3 regions of the Lentibacillus sp. genome follow, and region 1 is predicted to be linked to each of the others. Evidence: riboswitches for the same ligand, from Rfam matches in the RefSeq annotation. Region 1 holds a riboswitch; each other region holds the start of a gene.
The links. Region 1 has a riboswitch for S-adenosylmethionine ahead of metK (methionine adenosyltransferase). Riboswitches for the same ligand answer to the same signal wherever they lie in the genome.
Positions count from the first base shown of each region.

Region 1 (6,088 bases):
GTTGATTTACCGCATCCACTCGGACCTAGGAGTGCAATAAACTCACCTTCATTTATCGAAAAGGATATGCTGTCAAGTGCTTTTGTATAATTCTTTTTGGAGAAATAATGATGGGACACATGATCCAAGGTAAGAAATGACATATGTGCTCCTCCTTAGTTGCCTATGACTTCCTCAGCAATTTTAGTGTTGACAAGGTCATCATATGGAATATCCTCCGGTAATTCTCCGGCTTCATCCATAATGTTTTTCAGGTTATTCCATTCCTCTTTATCAAGAATCGGATCAGTGGCGAACGATCCCTGGTTTTTATAGCGTTCTATGGAAGTTGCAAGCATCTCCATTTCTGTGTCTTTAAAATAAGGCTGAATCACTTCAGCGATGTCTTCTGCACTGTTTTCCTGAACCCAGTTTTGTGCTTTATGGACTGCCTTTGTAAAATGCTTGATTGTTTCCGGGCTATTGTTCATAAAGCTTTCTTTTGTCATAAAAGTTGTATATGGAACGTGGCCTGATTCCTTCCCAAAGGAGGCGACTATATGCCCTTTTCCTTCTTTTTCAAATGTGCTTGCCGTTGGTTCAAATAACTGGACATATTCGGCATCACCGGAAGCAAATGCACCCGGGATATTGGCGAAATCAACATTTTGAATTAAGTTTAAATCGGCGTGCGGATCAATGCCATGTTGTTTCAAAACGTATTCTCCGACCATCTGTGGCATGCCGCCGACACGCTGCCCGAGAAATGTACTGTCTTTAAGATTTTCCCATTCGAAATCAGGCTTTGGTTCCTTGGCGACCAGAAATGTCCCGTCTGTCTGGGTTAATTGGGCAAAGTTAATGACTTTGTCTTTTGATCCTTGTGCCTGAACATAAATGGACGTTTCTGATCCGACAAGGGCAACATCTGCGCCATCCGACAGCAATGCTGTCATGGTTTTATCGCCACCCCATGTAGTCTGAAGCTCAATACTGATACCTTCTTCTTCAAAAAAGCCTTTTTCAATCGCTACATATTGCGGCGCATAGAAGATTGAGCGTGTCACTTCAGCTAATTTAATGTTCGATGCTTCACTGCCGGATCCGCAGGCTGATACAGTGATAAGCAGCAGACTTGAAAATAAAGCAATAAAGAAACGCTTTTTCATCAATATTCGTCCCTTTCGCATAATAATAGTGTTATGTCAACATAGTTTATGCGCCCAGAAACAATGTGTGAATGCCCATATAAGTGCGTGTTCAAACAAAAAACCGGCCCCCAATAATGAGACCGGCTGTCAGCATAGAGCTGCCGATATTTTCCTTCATATGTTAAATCCTTTGGGATGAGGAAACTGTAAATTAAGATGGCTTTCAATCAGCCCTTGTAAATCGGACCTGCATTCCGGATTTCTTCACTTGCGTGGTTGAATTTGCTGAAGTTTTCGTGAAATTTCATCGCCAAGGCTTTTGCTTCAGCATCATACGCTTCTTTATCAGCCCAGGTATTCCGGGGTACAAGCACTTCATCCGGGACACCGGGTACATGCATTGGTGCTTCAAGTCCGAAAATATCGTCCGTAACGGTTTCGATATTGTTCAGTTCACCTTCCAATGCGGAATGCACCATGGCACGGGTGTAAGAAAGTTTCATACGCTGCCCGACACCATATGATCCACCGGTCCAGCCGGTGTTGACAAGAAAGACACTGGAATTGTACTGGTCAATTTTTTCACCGAGCATTTCAGCATATGTTGCTGGAGCCAGCGGCAGGAATGGCGAACCAAAACAAGCCGAAAAAGTTGCTTGCGGCTGTGTCACGCCTCGTTCCGTACCGGCAAGTTTGCTCGTATAGCCGCTCAGGAAATGATACATGGCCTGTTCTTTGGTCAGTCTGCTGATTGGCGGCAGTGTACCGGAGGCATCAGCCGTCAGGAAAATAATCGTATTCGGATGACCGGCTATACTCGGCGACACGATATTGTCAATATTTTCGAGCGGATAGGCTGCACGCGTATTCTCTGTCAGTGATGTGTCGTCATAGTCCGGTTCACGGGATGATTCATCAAGGATGACGTTTTCCAGCACAGAGCCAAAGCGGATTGCGTTGTAAATCTGCGGTTCTTTTTTCTGCGACAGGTTGATACACTTGGCATAGCATCCGCCTTCAATGTTGAAGACACCATTTGAACTCCACCCGTGTTCATCGTCACCGATCAGACGGCGATAAGGGTCTGCTGAAAGGGTTGTTTTGCCTGTTCCGGAAAGCCCGAAGAATAATGCAACATCACCTTCCTGACCGACGTTTGCCGAGCAGTGCATAGACAAAATATTGTTTTGCGGCAGAATATAGTTCATGACGGAAAAAATTGATTTTTTGATTTCACCGGCATATTGGGTTCCACCGATCAGGACAATCCGTTTTTTAAATGAAACAAGAATAAATGTTTCGGAATTCGTGCCATCTACTGCCGGATCTGCCTTGTATGTTGGTGCGTAGATAACGGTGAAATCGGATTGATGCGCAGCAAACTCTTCATCTGTAGGTGTGATAAACAGCTGCCGGGCAAATAAATTGTGCCATGCATATTCATTGATCACCTCAATTGGCAGACGATGGTTCGGATCGGCACCAGCGAACCCTCTGAAATGAAAAAGCTCATTTTTGTCGTGCAAATAAGCGGTAACCTTTCTGAAAAGGTTATCGAAGGATTCTTCATCGATAGGGCGGTTGACATCACCCCATTCAATAAAGTCTTCACAAATATCGTCCTGCACAATGAATTTATCCTTTGGCGAACGACCGGTATACATCCCTGTAGAGGCGCAGACTGCACCGGTGGCACTCAAAGTCGCTTCGTTCCGTTCAAGGATTTTCTCGACCAATGTTGGTACTGCAAGGTTCGTCTGTATATTAGAATGAGTCAGCAATTCTTTCGTTACAAGTGCATCTTCTTTTGTTTTCATTTTTGATACCTGCCTTTTAGTAAATTCAATCGAAACTCGACTTGATGACTTAATTTGATATTAGTATAACACATTCCGTAAATTAGTCCATACTATTTTATTAATTAATTATATGAAATTTTCATGTGAATGTTGTCTGTGCTCATGAAAACAGTTGACATCGCATACGCTTTTCGGTACCATTATTTGCGAGCGGATACTCTCTTATTCAGAGTTGGTGGAGGGACAGACCCGATGAAGCCCGGCAACCATCACGCAATGTGAAAAGGTGCTAATCTGGTGCAAGGATCATTCCTTGAACAATAAGAGCGAAAGGCCTCAGGTTCCTTTCCTCTTGATGCAGGAAAGGTTTTTTTGTTTTTAAAGGATGTTCAAAAAGTCCGGTTACAATGGCACATTGAATTTCTCGTTGTTATCCTCCTTTTTGAACACGTACTTTCAGAAGTTAAATGATTGTAAAATACACTGAAAAAGAGTTCCGTACCACAGATTTAAGGGAGGATATGGCCACATGGCTGTAAAACGTCGTTTGTTCACATCTGAATCAGTGACGGAAGGTCATCCTGATAAAATTTGTGATCAGATTTCAGATGCGATACTGGATGAAATACTAGCAAAAGATCCAAATGCAAGGGTTGCGTGTGAAACAACTGTTACGACAGGGATGGTACTTGTAGCGGGAGAGATCACAACAACGACATATGTGGATATTCCATCGATTGTCAGGCAGACCATTAAAGACATCGGCTATACCCGGGCAAAATACGGCTTTGATGCTGAAACATGTGCCGTTCTTACGGCGATTGATGAACAATCACCTGACATTGCCGGCGGAGTTGATACAGCTTTGGAAGAACGTCAGGGAAAAATGAGCGATGAAGAAATTGCTTCGATTGGTGCAGGTGACCAGGGATTGATGTTCGGCTTTGCCTGCAACGAAACAGAAGAGCTGATGCCGCTGCCGATTTCGCTGTCACATAAACTGGCAAAACGGCTTGCAGATGTCCGGAAAGAGGGCGTCTTGGATTATCTGCGGCCTGACGGGAAAACACAAGTGACAGTCGAATATGATGAACATGATATCCCGGTACGCGTTGATACGATCGTTATTTCAACCCAGCATCACCAGGAAGCATCGGCAGAACAAATTGAGAAAGACATGATTGAGCATGTTATTCGACCGACTGTACCGGCAAATCTTCTGGATGAAACAACGAAATACATCATTAATCCGACAGGCAGGTTTGTTATCGGCGGACCACAGGGCGATGCCGGAATGACTGGAAGAAAAGTTATTGTTGACACATATGGCGGCTATGCCCGTCACGGCGGTGGTGCATTCAGCGGCAAGGATTATACAAAAGTCGATCGCTCCGCCGCATATGCAGCACGTTATGTTGCCAAAAATATTGTAGCTGCTGAACTGGCCAAAACATGTGAAGTCCAGCTGGCCTATGCAATTGGCGTAGCTGAACCGGTATCAATTTCCGTTGATACATTCGGTACGGGTAGTGTCAGTGAAGATGAACTCGCAAAGGCAATCCGGAAAGTGTTTGACCTCCGTCCGGCCGGTATTATCCGGATGCTTGATTTGAAAAAGCCAATCTTTAAAAATACTGCTGCATACGGTCATTTTGGCAGAACAGATACGCTGTTCCCGTGGGAAAAGACAGATAAGCTTGAAGAACTTCAGGCATTGGTGCATGAGGGATGATAAGGAATCTAAAAAAGTGCGGGCGAAACCGCATTTTTTTTCGTCATCAGCCAGGAAATTCTTGTCAAAACTGAAACTATAAAGAAGGGGATCGTCAGCTATCTACGACCCGAGGGGTGTCTGAAAATAAGTATATATCAGAAATGATAATTTCTTTAAAAAACAATTCCAACCATCTATATACTATTTAATTATGGTATAATTTTTTAATGGTTCTAAAGAGGTATGAAAGAGAAAGAGGGGGATAAATTATGTGTGGTTTTATCGGTATGCTCCGAAATAATCCCATAGCACCAAATGATCAGCAGCAAAACAATTTTAAAAATCAAAACAATGTGATGTTTCAAAGAGGACCTGATGATGAAGGGTATTACCATGATGAATATGTTTCGTTCGGATTCAGGCGGCTGAGCATCATTGATATTGACAGCGGTGCACAGCCGTTAAGTTATAATGATGATAAAATTTGGCTTATCTTTAATGGTGAAATCTATAATTATATTGAGCTGCGCAATGATTTAATGGAACAGGGCTTCAGTTTTACCATAGAATCGGATGCGGAAGTGATTGCTGCATTATTTGCAAAGCACAAAGAGCAGGCATTTCGACATTTGCGCGGCATGTTCTCTATCCTATTGTGGGACAAACAAGAGGAAACAATGTATGGCGCACGTGATCCGTTTGGCATTAAGCCTTTATTTTACCGGGAAACAAAAGACGGAACAGTGTTCGCCTCAGAAAAAAAGAGTTTGACATTAATGATGGAAAATGAAGCGGTCGCCCCGGAAGCGCTGCAGCATTACCTGAGTTTTCAATATGTTCCGGAGCCTTTGACGATGACAGAGGGAATCAAAAAAGCTGAAGCTGGTCATTATTTTGTGAAAAAACCGGCTCAGCCCATTTCTTTCCACCGCTATTGGCACGCGACGTTCACCCCGGTACTGATGGAAAAGCAGAACTGGATCAACCGCATTCAGGATGTCATGTATGATTCGGTGAAAGTGCATATGCGCAGTGATGTGCCGGTCGGTTCATTTTTATCCGGCGGTATCGATTCGACGCTTATAGTAGCAATGGCCAAAGAATTCAACCCGAATATCAAGACATTTTCGGTCGGGTTTGAACGCGAAGGCTATTCGGAAGTCGATGTCGCAAAAGAAACCGCCGATAAACTGGAAGTCGAAAATATATCATATATTATTTCACCTCAGGAATTTGTAGAGAAACTTCCGAAAATCATGTGGCATATGGACGATCCTCTGGCAGATCCGGCGTGCATCCCGCTGTATTTCGTATCACGCGAGGCGCGTAAACATGTAACGGTCACACTCTCTGGCGAAGGATCTGATGAGTTGTTCGGCGGATACAACATTTATCGTGAACCGGAATCATTGAAAATGTTTCAGTCGATACCGGGTCCGGCGAAA
Region 1 covers NZ_DATGTT010000053.1:7,870-13,957, reverse strand. The annotation lists gene VK097_RS09750 (ABC transporter ATP-binding protein) at 1-143, opposite strand, end outside; gene VK097_RS09745 (ABC transporter substrate-binding protein) at 156-1,148, opposite strand; gene pckA (phosphoenolpyruvate carboxykinase (ATP)) at 1,358-2,947, opposite strand; SAM riboswitch class I at 3,149-3,256, shown strand; gene metK (methionine adenosyltransferase) at 3,459-4,661, shown strand; gene asnB (asparagine synthase (glutamine-hydrolyzing)) at 4,913-6,088, shown strand, end outside.

Region 2 (6,088 bases), on a different contig from region 1:
TAAATCAAGGCCATCAGGCACTTTGGTTTCAATTTTCCTGACGATAAATGACATTAAGTAACCTGCAATAAATCCCGGTATGAGTCCTAAACCGGCACAGGACACACCAAGCATTAAAGCATACACGGGCGAAACACCCATTGCAATCGCAACAAGAGCTGCCGCAGCAACGCCGCCCATACCGCCGGCCGCATCTCCTACTTCACCTAAAAACTCAATATTTAATAAGTCCCCACCTACATAACGTTGAAAGGCTTCAACTAAAAAAGTGGCAATAGCTGCACTTGCTAATGCGCCCATTGCCTCCATCCCTCTGGGTGCTTTATGGTTAAAAATCGTAAATAAAGCCAGTACAATAAGTAGTAAGAGTGTTCCTTTAATAATTTCCATGATGTTTTCTCTCCCAGTTGTTGTTATTATTTTATTTAATGTTTTAGCGCATAAACTTTATTGATTTTTGTAAGTGTTTAATGGACAAACCCTGTTCAAATAATTATCCTCAAGGTATTCTCTCACTCCTTATGATGTAACCGTTTTCTATCGAGACTGATTACTAAAATAACATAAATCGGTTATATATAAAACTATTTTTTGGTCCGGGAGTGAGTCAAGTTTTTGCGGGAAGTTTCTCTCGACCTTTGTATTTTGTTTTTGGTTGTTGATGTAAAGACGGTTGTTATCTTACCCGCGGCCCGTATAAATCTATTTTTGGCTCTAACACATGATATGAAACAGTTTTCTAAACCTATACAACGCCTTGTTGGCTCCTGAGCTTCATATCCTGCTTTTATGGGGACTGGAACCCAGCTAACCCACGCAACGCCTGTGCTGTATTACTGCCTGGCTCCTTACCCCACAGTACAGGCATGCTGCCCATAATAGCTCCCACAGACTGTCTTGTCTTTTGTTTCAGTAATCGTTTAAGCGAAACCGTTTCTTCCTGAGAACTGTCGTCCTGATGTTCAGTTGATGATGTTAAATCAAGCTCCTCTCCCAGCGTGCCATCAAATCGGTGAATAATGGCTGTGGTCATAGCTTCAAGACCATTCTCAGACCAGCTGTAACCCATTTTCTTCAGGCGCCGGGAAAAGAAGTTCATGTTGGATTCGGCTGAGCCCATCGGGCGCATCCAATCCGTCTCGAAACCCTTTTCCTGCTTTCGCCTCTTCACCCTTACCGAGCCGAATACGGTATCCATGGAAGCCGCTTGTTTTTCCTCATACTTATAACGTTGATGATCCGGCTTTCCATCAGCCAAACATCCATATCCTCTAAAACCTTTAAAAGGATCTCATGAAAGTAGCCCTGAAGGTACTGAAACAGCGATTGTTCTATAGCTTTTAAATTGGTCGTATTATTGGTATGATCATACATAGGAACTCCACCTTTTGTTTGATTTTTGGCGAATCTATTCTGTCAAAGGTGAGAGTTCCTTTGTTGTTTGAACCATAGAAACAAAGGATTAAGCTTCTCTGATACCGGGAATACGCCAGCGTATTCCTGATATCAGAATATTCGATCCTCTATATCCCTTCCCGTAAACATTTTACTCATACTTGGTCTGGAGCTTAGCGATGCTTAATATGGATGAAAACATAACTGAGGCGTTAATACTTTTCGCTGGAAGTTACCCGCCTTGCAAAAAGTGGAACTGATATCATGATCAAACACAATTGGCTGGAACAACCACCTGGAATAAAAGATTGGGAAAAGCTGGCCAGGAAGAACAAAGGCTCGGGGCGATAAGTCAACAGCGATTCCAGAAGTTCAAGGAAGGCCGACTAAACCCGGGCTTAACTTCACTCACACGATTTTCCATCCACCCGATTTTGTCAATTTCCACCCCTATGGTGTCTTTATCATTTAAAAATTGGGGCGGTTCCATCCCCATACCAACCCCATCCGGTGTCCCTGTCATAATCAAGTCACCGGGTTTAAGTGTGATTAGGGACGAAATGAATTCGATTAGATGGGGAATATCAAAGATGAGTTTTTCCGTCGTTGCTGATTGTCGCTCCTCCCCATTTACATAAGAATAAACCGATGAATTGCCGACATCACCCACCTCATCGGCTGTCACAACCCATGGGCCGACAGGTGTTGAACGGTCCAATGTCTTACCCTGCAGCCACTGTGGTGTCCGCTTCTGCAGGTCACGGGCCGAAATATCATTGCCGATTGTATAGCCGGCAATGTAATCAAGAGCTTCCTCACGTTTCACATGTGACGCTTCTTTCCCGATGACTGCCGTCAGCTCAGCCTCATAGTCAAGCTTATTAACGAACACCGGCTTTTCAATCGCATCCTCGGGGCCGATCAGCGCATTTGCAAATTTGGCAAATATTACCGGATAGTCCGGTACATCACTGTCCATCTCCGCTGCATGTGCCGCATAATTTTTGCCGACACATATGATTTTAGATGGTGACGGAACTGGTGTGGACAGATAGACGCCGTCGCGGTTGAAGCAGATATCATCCATATGATTCGTTCTTGCGTAGGTCTGTACCTCTTTTGCTTGTTCGATGACTGACAAACCAGCTGAGTAAAATTGCGCCGGCTCAGCGGGGAAAAGCCTGTTCGCGGCATCCGCCGCATCATTATCGCTGTTGTCACGCTGCAATCTTTTCCAGGCTTCCTGAAGATCGACAATTTTTTCTCCATGCATAAAGCCCATTCTTGATGATCCTGGGCTACCTTTAATTCTGTAGCTTAATAATTTCAAAATATGTACCTCCCTGAAGACTTCGTTTATATACATATTCGACTTCAATCATCACATTCCCTGTTATTATTGCTGTTTTTTATGAAATTTTTTCAAGAGGTTGTTCAAGGTCGGGAAGCTTGTGCCCGAAAAGAGAAATATGGACGGAAAATCACTAACATGTTCCGGAGTATGTAAACATGGGCGGGAGCTTAGAACTATGAGCGTGAGTACCGAAATACGAGCAGGCGCATTGCTGGCTCAGTAAAACAGGCGACCACAAAGCCAAAACATATAAAACATTAAAATCCGGCACCCTGTTTATGAGTGCCGGATGTTTTTTATCAAGTATGAATGTGACTGTCAATTTCAGCTATCATGTGTTTACATTTCTCATATTCATTCTGTCGCCTTTTTTCAACGGCTATTCGGTTTTCCAGATTCCTTTCATATTCGACATAGCCCATTTTGTGCGACTGCTGCATTGCTCTTTCCATTTCTGGAGTATAATGCATTCTTATTCCACTATTAATAGTGAACCATCCTTTCGTTTGATTACAGTATTAAGAATATCATATCCTCAATACCTCGACAATTCGCATATAAACGCCTGTGGACGGCAAAAATGAGATATATTATAACTGAAACGATTAAGCTATGTTGCATTTAAGCATAGAGCAATTTACTTCCAAATGCTGTAGATTCCCTTAAGTGAAACTTCACTCCGATTTGCCCTCAACCGGTACCACAGCGCCATTAAACTCTTCTTTGATAAAGTTTTGAATTTCATCAGAGTGCAGCACATCCACTAATGTGTTGATGGCTTCGTTATCCTTATTTTCTTTTTTCGCTGCTACTACATTCACGTATGGGGACTCATCGCCTTCCAGAATGAGTGCGTTCTTCCAGTTCAAAAGGCGCACAAACGAACTTTTGCCAGTACCGCTGGTTGTTATCAATTCTTTAAATGCTGCTTTGTCAAAATCAGAATACAACGCCACCAATCTTTTTAAAAAAGAAAAACGCCTTTCTGTAAGAGAACAGAAAGACGTATGCACACATCATCTTCACGTTCCCTTATCTGCCAAAGCATACGCTTCGCAAGAATTAGCACCTTTCAAATAACTGAAATTTGAGGTTGCCGCGGTTTCATAGGGCCAGCCCCTCCACCGCTCTGGATAAGAGAAAATCCGTATTCATTTTTAATCGATTTTCAAAACAAGCATGCCTTACTCGAGATGCCAACAAAATTAATTTTTAGCAAACAGCTCCGGCCTGTATTCCATCAAATAGTTGTATATGTTGGCAATCGACTTGAACGCATATACTTTATCCTTAATTCCCCCGTCTTCCTTGATCAGCAGGCAAGGGACACTTTCAATCATATAATCCTGCATAAACTCGGGATTGAGTGACGCATTCATTTCATAAAAAATATCCTGCTGATGAACCGATTCTATTTTTTCGGCCATGGATCTTGCAAGCGCACAAGTCCCGCAAAATGGTGTATAAATATATAATAAATAATGTTCTTGCTGCAATACGTCATCAGTTACCTGCTGCAAAAAAATCACCCTAAATCAGAAAAATCGGATTAACCTCGAATCGCTTCCCTGCCAGCTCAGTAGCCAATATATTTTCAGGTGTTGTCGCCACTTCGCGATAATCACTGCTGACATAAATATGCTCGGCATGCGGAAGCTCACGTGACAGCTGATTGCGAAGTCTGATGCCCGGACTGTCCTCATCAACCAAAATATAAACATCCCGATTGTCGAGGTCATAGTCTTCGAGAAGCTCATCAAACTTTTCCACGCCAAGTGTTCCGTTTGTACAGATGATTTCTGCATCCTCAGCAATCACCTTTTTGATTTGCTTCTTATCGGTCAACCCTTCCACAATGATAACTTTTTCGGCATACTCTGTCATCCATATTGCACTCCTTAAGGAAACATCATGATAGGGGTATAGATATTATATGATTGGAATCCATTAACTATTAAAAAAGCCGACTTTCTCATTAAAGAGTGAGTCAGCTTTTTCATCATCAATTGTTATTATTCTTTGTTAACGGCTTCTTCATATTGCTCAGCAGATAATAACTGATCGACATCAGACTCATTTGACGGCTCCACAACTACCATCCAAGCTTTGTCATATGGTGATTCATTAACGAATTCCGGGCTGTCTTCAAGCTCCTCGTTAACTTCGACAATTTTCCCGCTGAGCGGAGCGTACAATTCTGAAACTGTCTTAACGGACTCAACACTGCCGAATGGCTCATCCGCCTCAAGTTCATCACCTTCTTCAGGCAGTTCGACAAAAACAATGTCTCCAAGCTCATCCTGAGCAAAGTCAGTAATGCCAATCCGAACTTTCCCGTCTTCTTTTTTCACCCACTCATGATCTTCTGTATAAAACAAGTCTTTCGGTAAGTTCATCAGTATCCCTCCATAAATCATTGTAGCTGTCACCCTAACTATACTAGGCAGCCGTGTATTTTTCTAGTATTTCTGTCTATTTTAAAAATGTGTGTTCAAAAAGGAGGATAACAAGGACCGAGAAGTTCGAGGCAGCGCAGTTTTGAGCACAAGGTAAGCTTCACTGAGCTGCCTCGCACACAGGAAAAGTGTTCTTCTTTTCCAAGGAGCGGAATGTATGCGTTTAAATACATGAGCCGCGAAAAACAAACCAACGAAAAATTCGATGTGTCATTGTTACCGGACTTTTTGAACAACCCCTTAAAGCCAGGTTTCAGTGAATGTATCTTCTTTAAATCCCAACGTCACTTTCTCTCCATCCATAACGATCGGCCGTTTGATCAGCATGCCATCTGAAGCCAGCCACTCCGCCATTTCCTCAGTACTTGCATCCTTAATTTTTTCTTTCATATTTTGCTCGCGGTATTTTTTTCCACTTGTATTAAAAAACTTCTTTGGTGGCATGCCACTTTTGGAAATTAAGTCCAGCAGCTGTTCTTTTGTCGGAGGTTCTTCTACAATATGTATGCTCGTATAATCGATGTCATGCGCATCAAGCCACTTTTTCGCTTTTTGACATGTGCCGCATTTCGGGTACCAGTAAAATGTTAATGCCATATGCTTCTTCCCCCCTGCTATATAATAGATTAAATTCATTATAGCAAATTTAATGCAGGCAGGCGACCGGAATTATTATTTTTGCGATATAATATCATATAATTTTGAACATTTCAGCCTTAATGTTGTGAACTTCGAGCAAGTTAGTTGTGAACTTCAGGCAGGTTAATTGTGAACTTCGGGTATTCTCTTGTGAACTTCGGGCATTTCCGCATGAATTTCGGGATTTTTCTTTTATAAACAAATACTGCCCCGCAGCCTATTCTGCCGGGGGCAGTGTTCCGTT
Region 2 covers NZ_DATGTT010000013.1:74,260-80,347, reverse strand. The annotation lists gene VK097_RS02700 (PTS sugar transporter subunit IIC) at 1-390, opposite strand, end outside; gene VK097_RS02695 (UPF0236 family transposase-like protein) at 788-1,258, opposite strand; gene VK097_RS02690 (fumarylacetoacetate hydrolase family protein) at 1,748-2,677, opposite strand; gene VK097_RS15520 (YuzK family famiily protein) at 3,049-3,171, opposite strand; gene VK097_RS02685 (MetQ/NlpA family ABC transporter substrate-binding protein) at 3,424-3,699, opposite strand; SAM riboswitch class I at 3,779-3,889, opposite strand; gene VK097_RS02680 (thioredoxin family protein) at 3,955-4,269, opposite strand; gene VK097_RS02675 (toprim domain-containing protein) at 4,280-4,633, opposite strand; gene gcvH (glycine cleavage system protein GcvH) at 4,762-5,145, opposite strand; gene VK097_RS02665 (arsenate reductase family protein) at 5,446-5,802, opposite strand.
Region 2: linked by a shared signal. The riboswitch ahead of VK097_RS02685 (MetQ/NlpA family ABC transporter substrate-binding protein) and the one ahead of metK (methionine adenosyltransferase) in region 1 are both predicted to bind S-adenosylmethionine.

Region 3 (6,088 bases), on a different contig from region 1:
GATTTACAGACATTACAAACAGCCAGTATCGTCGCCGGGTTCCCAGTTCTGTTTATTATGGGGCTCCTGGCCTGGTCTTTTATGCGGGCATCCAATGAAGATATCCGTGCTACCAAGGATTATCAACCGCCTACCATTCATATTGATCAGAAAGAAAAGCGGAAGAAGTAAAACCCTGCTAAGAGCAGGCGATGGAAATGACTGTCAAAACCATTTAGAATGGGAATCATTTAATTGTGAGAACACATAATACGTGATACATTTTTCATATGAGGTCAATCACAAGGAGGTATAACTCATGAAACATTGGCTGAACGAATCGAATCATACGGTTGTTTTTACCGGTGCCGGCATGTCTACGGAAAGCGGTCTGCCTGATTTCCGCTCGGCCAATCAGGGATTGTGGAATCAGAAAGATCCAAGCAAAATTGCCAGTACCGATGCATTGAACAATAATGTTGAGGCTTTCATCGACTTTTACCGGACGCGGGTGCAAAGTGTAAAGGATTATAAGCCGCATAAAGGGCACCAGATTTTAGCAGAATGGGAAAAGCAAGGACTTGTCCAGTCGATCATTACGCAAAATGTCGATGGTTTCCACCAGGAAGCAGGCAATCAAAATGTTGCCGAACTGCATGGCACCCTAACTAAATTGCACTGCCAGTCGTGCGGGAAAGAATACAACAGTGAGGAATACGTCAATCAGGAATACTATTGCGAATGCGACGGCATTTTGCGGCCTTCGATCACACTGTTCGGGGAAATGCTTCCACAGGACGCTTTCCAATTTGCGCTGGCTGAGTCAGAAAAAGCTGATCTGTTTATTGTGCTGGGATCCTCATTGAGTGTCACACCGGCCAATCAGTTTCCGTTGATCGCCAAGGAAAATGGTGCCAGGCTGGTGATTGTCAACCGGGATCCGACTGACCTTAACAAATATGCCGATGAGGTCATTCATTCAAGAGAAATCGGCGACGTGCTGGGAGAATGGGACAGCTGAGTTGAAGTTTGCAGCACTTCCTGAACGCCTTTTCCTCCGCCTGCCCCGCTGTCAACACAAGAATGCGGTCCATCCTCCAATTCATCGCGGACCCTCTTTTTCGCCTTTCATATACGACGGGAAGCTTGTTAGGATCGGGGATTTGTATTGTCTGGAACACCTGAAACTACATCTGCCTACAAAAATTGATCATGACTCGCATTCCCGCCCTTTTTTAAATCTAATTCAATCTCCCTTTCTGATAAATTATGTCGCATTATGTAATGTTTTGACTTTGTTTGTAGAATCTATTGCGTTTGATATCAGTAATGGACATAATAGTTTTTGTGCGCGTTTTTAAGTCAAAGGTCCCGATAATTTTACATATTATGAAAGGTGGATATATATGAAAGTTTTTGAAGCAAAACCGCAACAATCGGGGTTGGAAATGGCTATCCTGGCCAAACAAAAGGAAATGATTGAAGCGGGATTGACATATGGCTTAACAGATCAAAAAACAATAAGGTGCAGTCAGCAACTTGACAAACTTTTAAACATGTATAAAAGCAACAGGGACTTTGAGCTCACTGGATGATCCCTGAATCCGGACAAATGACTTGTATATTAAATCAGAATTACTGAAACCGGGACTTGATGGTATCAAGGTCATTTATAAATTGCTCAACTTCCTCCTGATTCAGACGGACGAGCACTTGATCATATAACGTCAGAACTTGTCCGTCCTCTTCGCGTCTGTTTTCAGTCAAATAATCGAAAAGTGCATTCAGCTGCTTTTTGCTAAGGATTGTTTCGGTAGAGAAATGCTTCACCTTTTGCAGTATAAATGCTTGAGCCCTCGAGTCAAATTCTCCGGAAACGATCTCTCCGTTTAGCGCCATAACTTCACTCCTGTATCACTCTCAGTCGTTCTGTTAGTTTATGTAAACTGTAAGATTTTAATCTATTTCGTTAACGGCTTGCCGTATGTTTGATTCGGTCATTTCCTTACGTTTTTTTGTCGTCAAAATAACACCGGAAATGACGACCAAAGCACCAGCAATCTTCATCAATGTGATCGTTTCATCGAGCCAAAGATATGCTCCGATCATCGTGACCACCGGCAGAAAGTTTAAAAATATTGAAGCTTGTGAAGCACCAAGCTTCCCCACAGCACGATTATAAAAAATGAGTGCTATAAACGATGGAAAAATGCCGAGATAAGTCAGTCCTAACATGTTTGACGGAATCTTTAATTCAGTTGGCACTCCTGTGATAAACCATTCAACCATAACAATGGGCAGCAGCACAACTGCTGAAATACCGCTCATGACGAAAAGAGCTCCGAATTGCGGGAACAAATGCATATATTTATTTACCAGAATGGAATAGACCGCCCATGATATAATTGCACCGATCATAATGGCATCGCCGATATTCCAGTTCATAGCTGCGAGCGAGAAAATGTTGCCATCCAGCACGACCCAAACAGCACCCAACAAAGATATAAGCACCCCTAATAATTGCACGTTACGGAGTCTTTCCTTTAAAAGGATGGCACTCAGGACAACCGTTGCAACCGGAATAACCGCTTCCAGAACGGACACATTCGCAGACGTTGTAAACTGCAGCGCACTATAAATGAACGTATTGAAAAACGTAATCCCTGTTAATGTCATGATCAAAAACGGTTTTTTATATTTCAAAAACTTATGACGATATCGCCAGGCGCTGCGCAGACCTAAAGGCAGTGTAACGATAAACGCCACCGCCAGACGGAAAAACGCAATCGTGAATGGCGGCAGCTCATTAATCGCCCTTCCCGTTAGAATATTCCCCGCATAAAAAATCACCACAAAAAGCATCATGATGTAAGCATAGACCATGGAACCCCTCTTTTTATAACACTTAAAACATTGGCTTTTATCATCAATTAATTCTAATAACACTTGTATTGTCCTCGTTAAATATCAGTAAGTATAGATTATTGTAACATAACCACCTGACTTCTTTTTTTGAAAATTCCTTCTTGACATTCAAATATAACTGGTGTAATCTGTTCATTAATCTCATAATTGAATTAAAACATTCTTATCCAGAGAGGCGGAGGGACTGGCCCTTTGAAGCCTCAGCATCGGTCTATGACTGTGCTAATTCCAGAAGGCGTAATGCTTACAGATAAGAAGAGTGATGATGAATTTCAAACCTCTTCTTATCTGAAGAGGTTTTTTACGTTTCCGTTATTGATTCGGTTATCAATCACCTTGTATCCAAAACCAAATTTTAACAGAAAGAGGGTATGACAATGACTCAAACTGTAACAAAAGCACCATTCCGTGCAGACCACGTTGGAAGTCTGCTGCGCCCTGACCGGCTGCATGAAGCTAGAAGTGAATTTCAAAACGGCACGATTTCCGCCAACCGGTTACGTGAGGTGGAAAACGAAGAAATCAAACGGGTTGTTGACAAGCAAATTGAAGCGGGGTTGCAGGCTGTAACTGACGGTGAGTTCCGACGGACATGGTTCCATCTTGATTTCATGGAGCATCTGAACGGGTTTGAAGGCTATGTTCCTGAACACGGTTATGCATTTCAGGGCCAAGAATCGGAAAAATATAATGTCCGGAATTCGGGTGACATTTCCTTCAATCCGGACCATCCGTTTCTTGGAGATGTCAAAGATTTGATTGATATCGTGGACGGAAGATCTTCCGTAAAATTTGCCATCCCAAGTCCGAATATGTTTTTTAATGATGGGATCAGAAACCCTGATATTTACCCGGATCTGGAGAAATATGCTGAAGATATCATCCAAACATACCAGGATGCGGTTCAGGCGTTTTACGACGCGGGTCTTCGCTACCTGCAGTTGGATGATGTATATATTGCAGGACTTGCGGCAGACAGCGTGCCTTGGAATGAGGACTCCGGTGATGCCCGGGATTTTCTGATTGATTTGGCTGTCCGAGTCCTGAATGAAAGCCTTGCGAAGAAACCGGACGATTTAACCGTTACGGTACATCTTTGCCGCGGCAATTACCGCTCAACATGGGCATTTGAAGGCAGTTATGACCGTATTGCCCCAAAACTGTTTGCGAAGGGTAAAGTAGATGGATTTTTCCTTGAATATGATGACGAGCGTTCAGGGGGATTCAACCCACTCAAATACATTCCGGAAGATGGGCCGCGTGTTGTGCTCGGTGTGGTGACATCGAAAACGGGCGCATTGGAAGACAATAAAGACGTGGTTGACCGCATCAAAACAGCATCAGAATATGTCCAGTTGAACCAGCTGTGTCTGAGTCCGCAATGCGGCTTTGCTTCCACCCATCACGGCAACGAACTGAGTGAAGAACAGCAATGGGCAAAGCTGAAATTCATTGTGGATGTGGCAAAAGAAGTTTGGGGATAACGAAAAAACAGCTTGCAGATGATTTCTGCGAGCTGTTTTTTGCTCCCATAAAATTGCCGCTAAACTGTTCCGCCTATAATTGGAATTTCATTGAGTAATTGTTTGTCAAAGTTTGGCAAGTGTATAATTTATCGTTTTTTCCCTTTATTTCGTCTGTTGCGCTCATTCAATTTAATGACGACACCTTGAACAACACGCGTATCGTCATCCACTTTTCCTTCGTTTTCTTCCTCCTGCAACCCCCACATTTTCAACAGGTAAAACAGAGCGACCGAGTAACTGGACAACTGCAGAAATTTCAGCACACCGCCTGCCAGCTGCTGATCATAAACAGCTGTCAATGCAGGAAGCAGTTCGCCGGAAACCGCTGTGTAGGAGGTATACATCGGATCCTGTATGACCAACAGGAAAATACCAATCGGCATTAAAAACAATGCGGTGAAAAATACATAGGCCACACGCATGAAATAGCTATGATCGGATATTTCCCTCGATGGCTGAATGATGATCCACCATGTAAGAAGTGCGAATGTCACGAGCAATACCTCATAGAGAAACTGCAGCAGCGCATTTCCAGTAACGGCATTAAAAACCGACGGGATAAGGAATACCGTGACAAGGCCATTGAATACGACCGCCAGCGGCCATGGATGCGCAAATAAGAATTTGGCAATTTTTGACCGTTTGTGACGCCAGAAAAAGATTTTCAGATATGCTTTCGGGAAACTCAGAATAAATAGCGGCGCCACAATAAAGGCCATCGTAGACAACTGAAATACCAGCGCACTGACCAAATAATCATCAGCAGCCAGAGCAAATGGTGACCCTTCCACAAGATAGAATAAAATGACTGCTGAGAAAAAATAAGTCTTATGCTTACTTGTCACGTTATAGTGAGGTGATCTGATAATTGTTTTTCCATACCAATAACAAAGCAGCACCGCCGTCACCAGAGTAACGGGGCTAACCAGTTCATACCACGCATAATCGGCAAGTAAAGAGCCCATTCTGAATCACCACCATTCTTTCGCCGGCTGGCTTTTGTCCCTTTTAGTTTACCAAATTATGAAGAAAATTGATACAAATCACTTTCGAATTGCGGGATGAGCTTACTACGCCGCACTTCACATTAGTGTCCATTTCGATCGAGTATTAGCGGGAACTTTGGCAGTGCCAAGGTGTTTCCGCTTCACTCAATTATTTTTCCAGGATTCAAAAGATCTTCAGGATCGAGTGCCTGCTTAATTTTGCGCATGACACCGAGCGCCTCACCGTGTTCACGTTTCTGATATTTCTGTTTGCCTGTGCCGACACCATGTTCGCCGGTGCAGGTACCGCCGCGCTCGAGTGCGTAACCGACAATCCGTTCGTTCACCTGGTTGGCACGCTCAATATCATCCGGATTGTCCGGGTCAAGCATCAGCAGAATATGATAGTTCCCGTCACCAACATGTCCGACAATGCCGCCGGAAAGCCCTGATTCGCCAATGGCTACTCTTGCATCTTTAACCGCACCGGCCAATTCGGATATCGGCACACAGACATCGGTGACCATTTGTTTTCTGCCCGGGTGATTATGAATGAATGCATAGGCTGCATTATGCCGGGCCTCCCACAGTTTGTTACGTCCGGCGGTTTCCGTTTCGAATTCAATCTGCCGGCAGCGCATGTCACTGACGATTTCCTCCATGAACGCAATA
Region 3 covers NZ_DATGTT010000005.1:33,135-39,222, reverse strand. The annotation lists gene VK097_RS00705 (BCCT family transporter) at 1-171, shown strand, start outside; gene VK097_RS00700 (NAD-dependent protein deacylase) at 299-1,000, shown strand; gene VK097_RS00695 (aspartyl-phosphate phosphatase Spo0E family protein) at 1,386-1,574, shown strand; gene VK097_RS00690 (hypothetical protein) at 1,615-1,878, opposite strand; gene VK097_RS00685 (DMT family transporter) at 1,936-2,862, opposite strand; SAM riboswitch class I at 3,065-3,161, shown strand; gene VK097_RS00680 (5-methyltetrahydropteroyltriglutamate--homocysteine S-methyltransferase) at 3,282-4,388, shown strand; gene VK097_RS00675 (cytochrome c oxidase assembly protein) at 4,517-5,395, opposite strand; gene VK097_RS00670 (FAD-binding oxidoreductase) at 5,578-6,088, opposite strand, start outside.
Region 3: linked by a shared signal. The riboswitch ahead of VK097_RS00680 (5-methyltetrahydropteroyltriglutamate--homocysteine S-methyltransferase) and the one ahead of metK (methionine adenosyltransferase) in region 1 are both predicted to bind S-adenosylmethionine.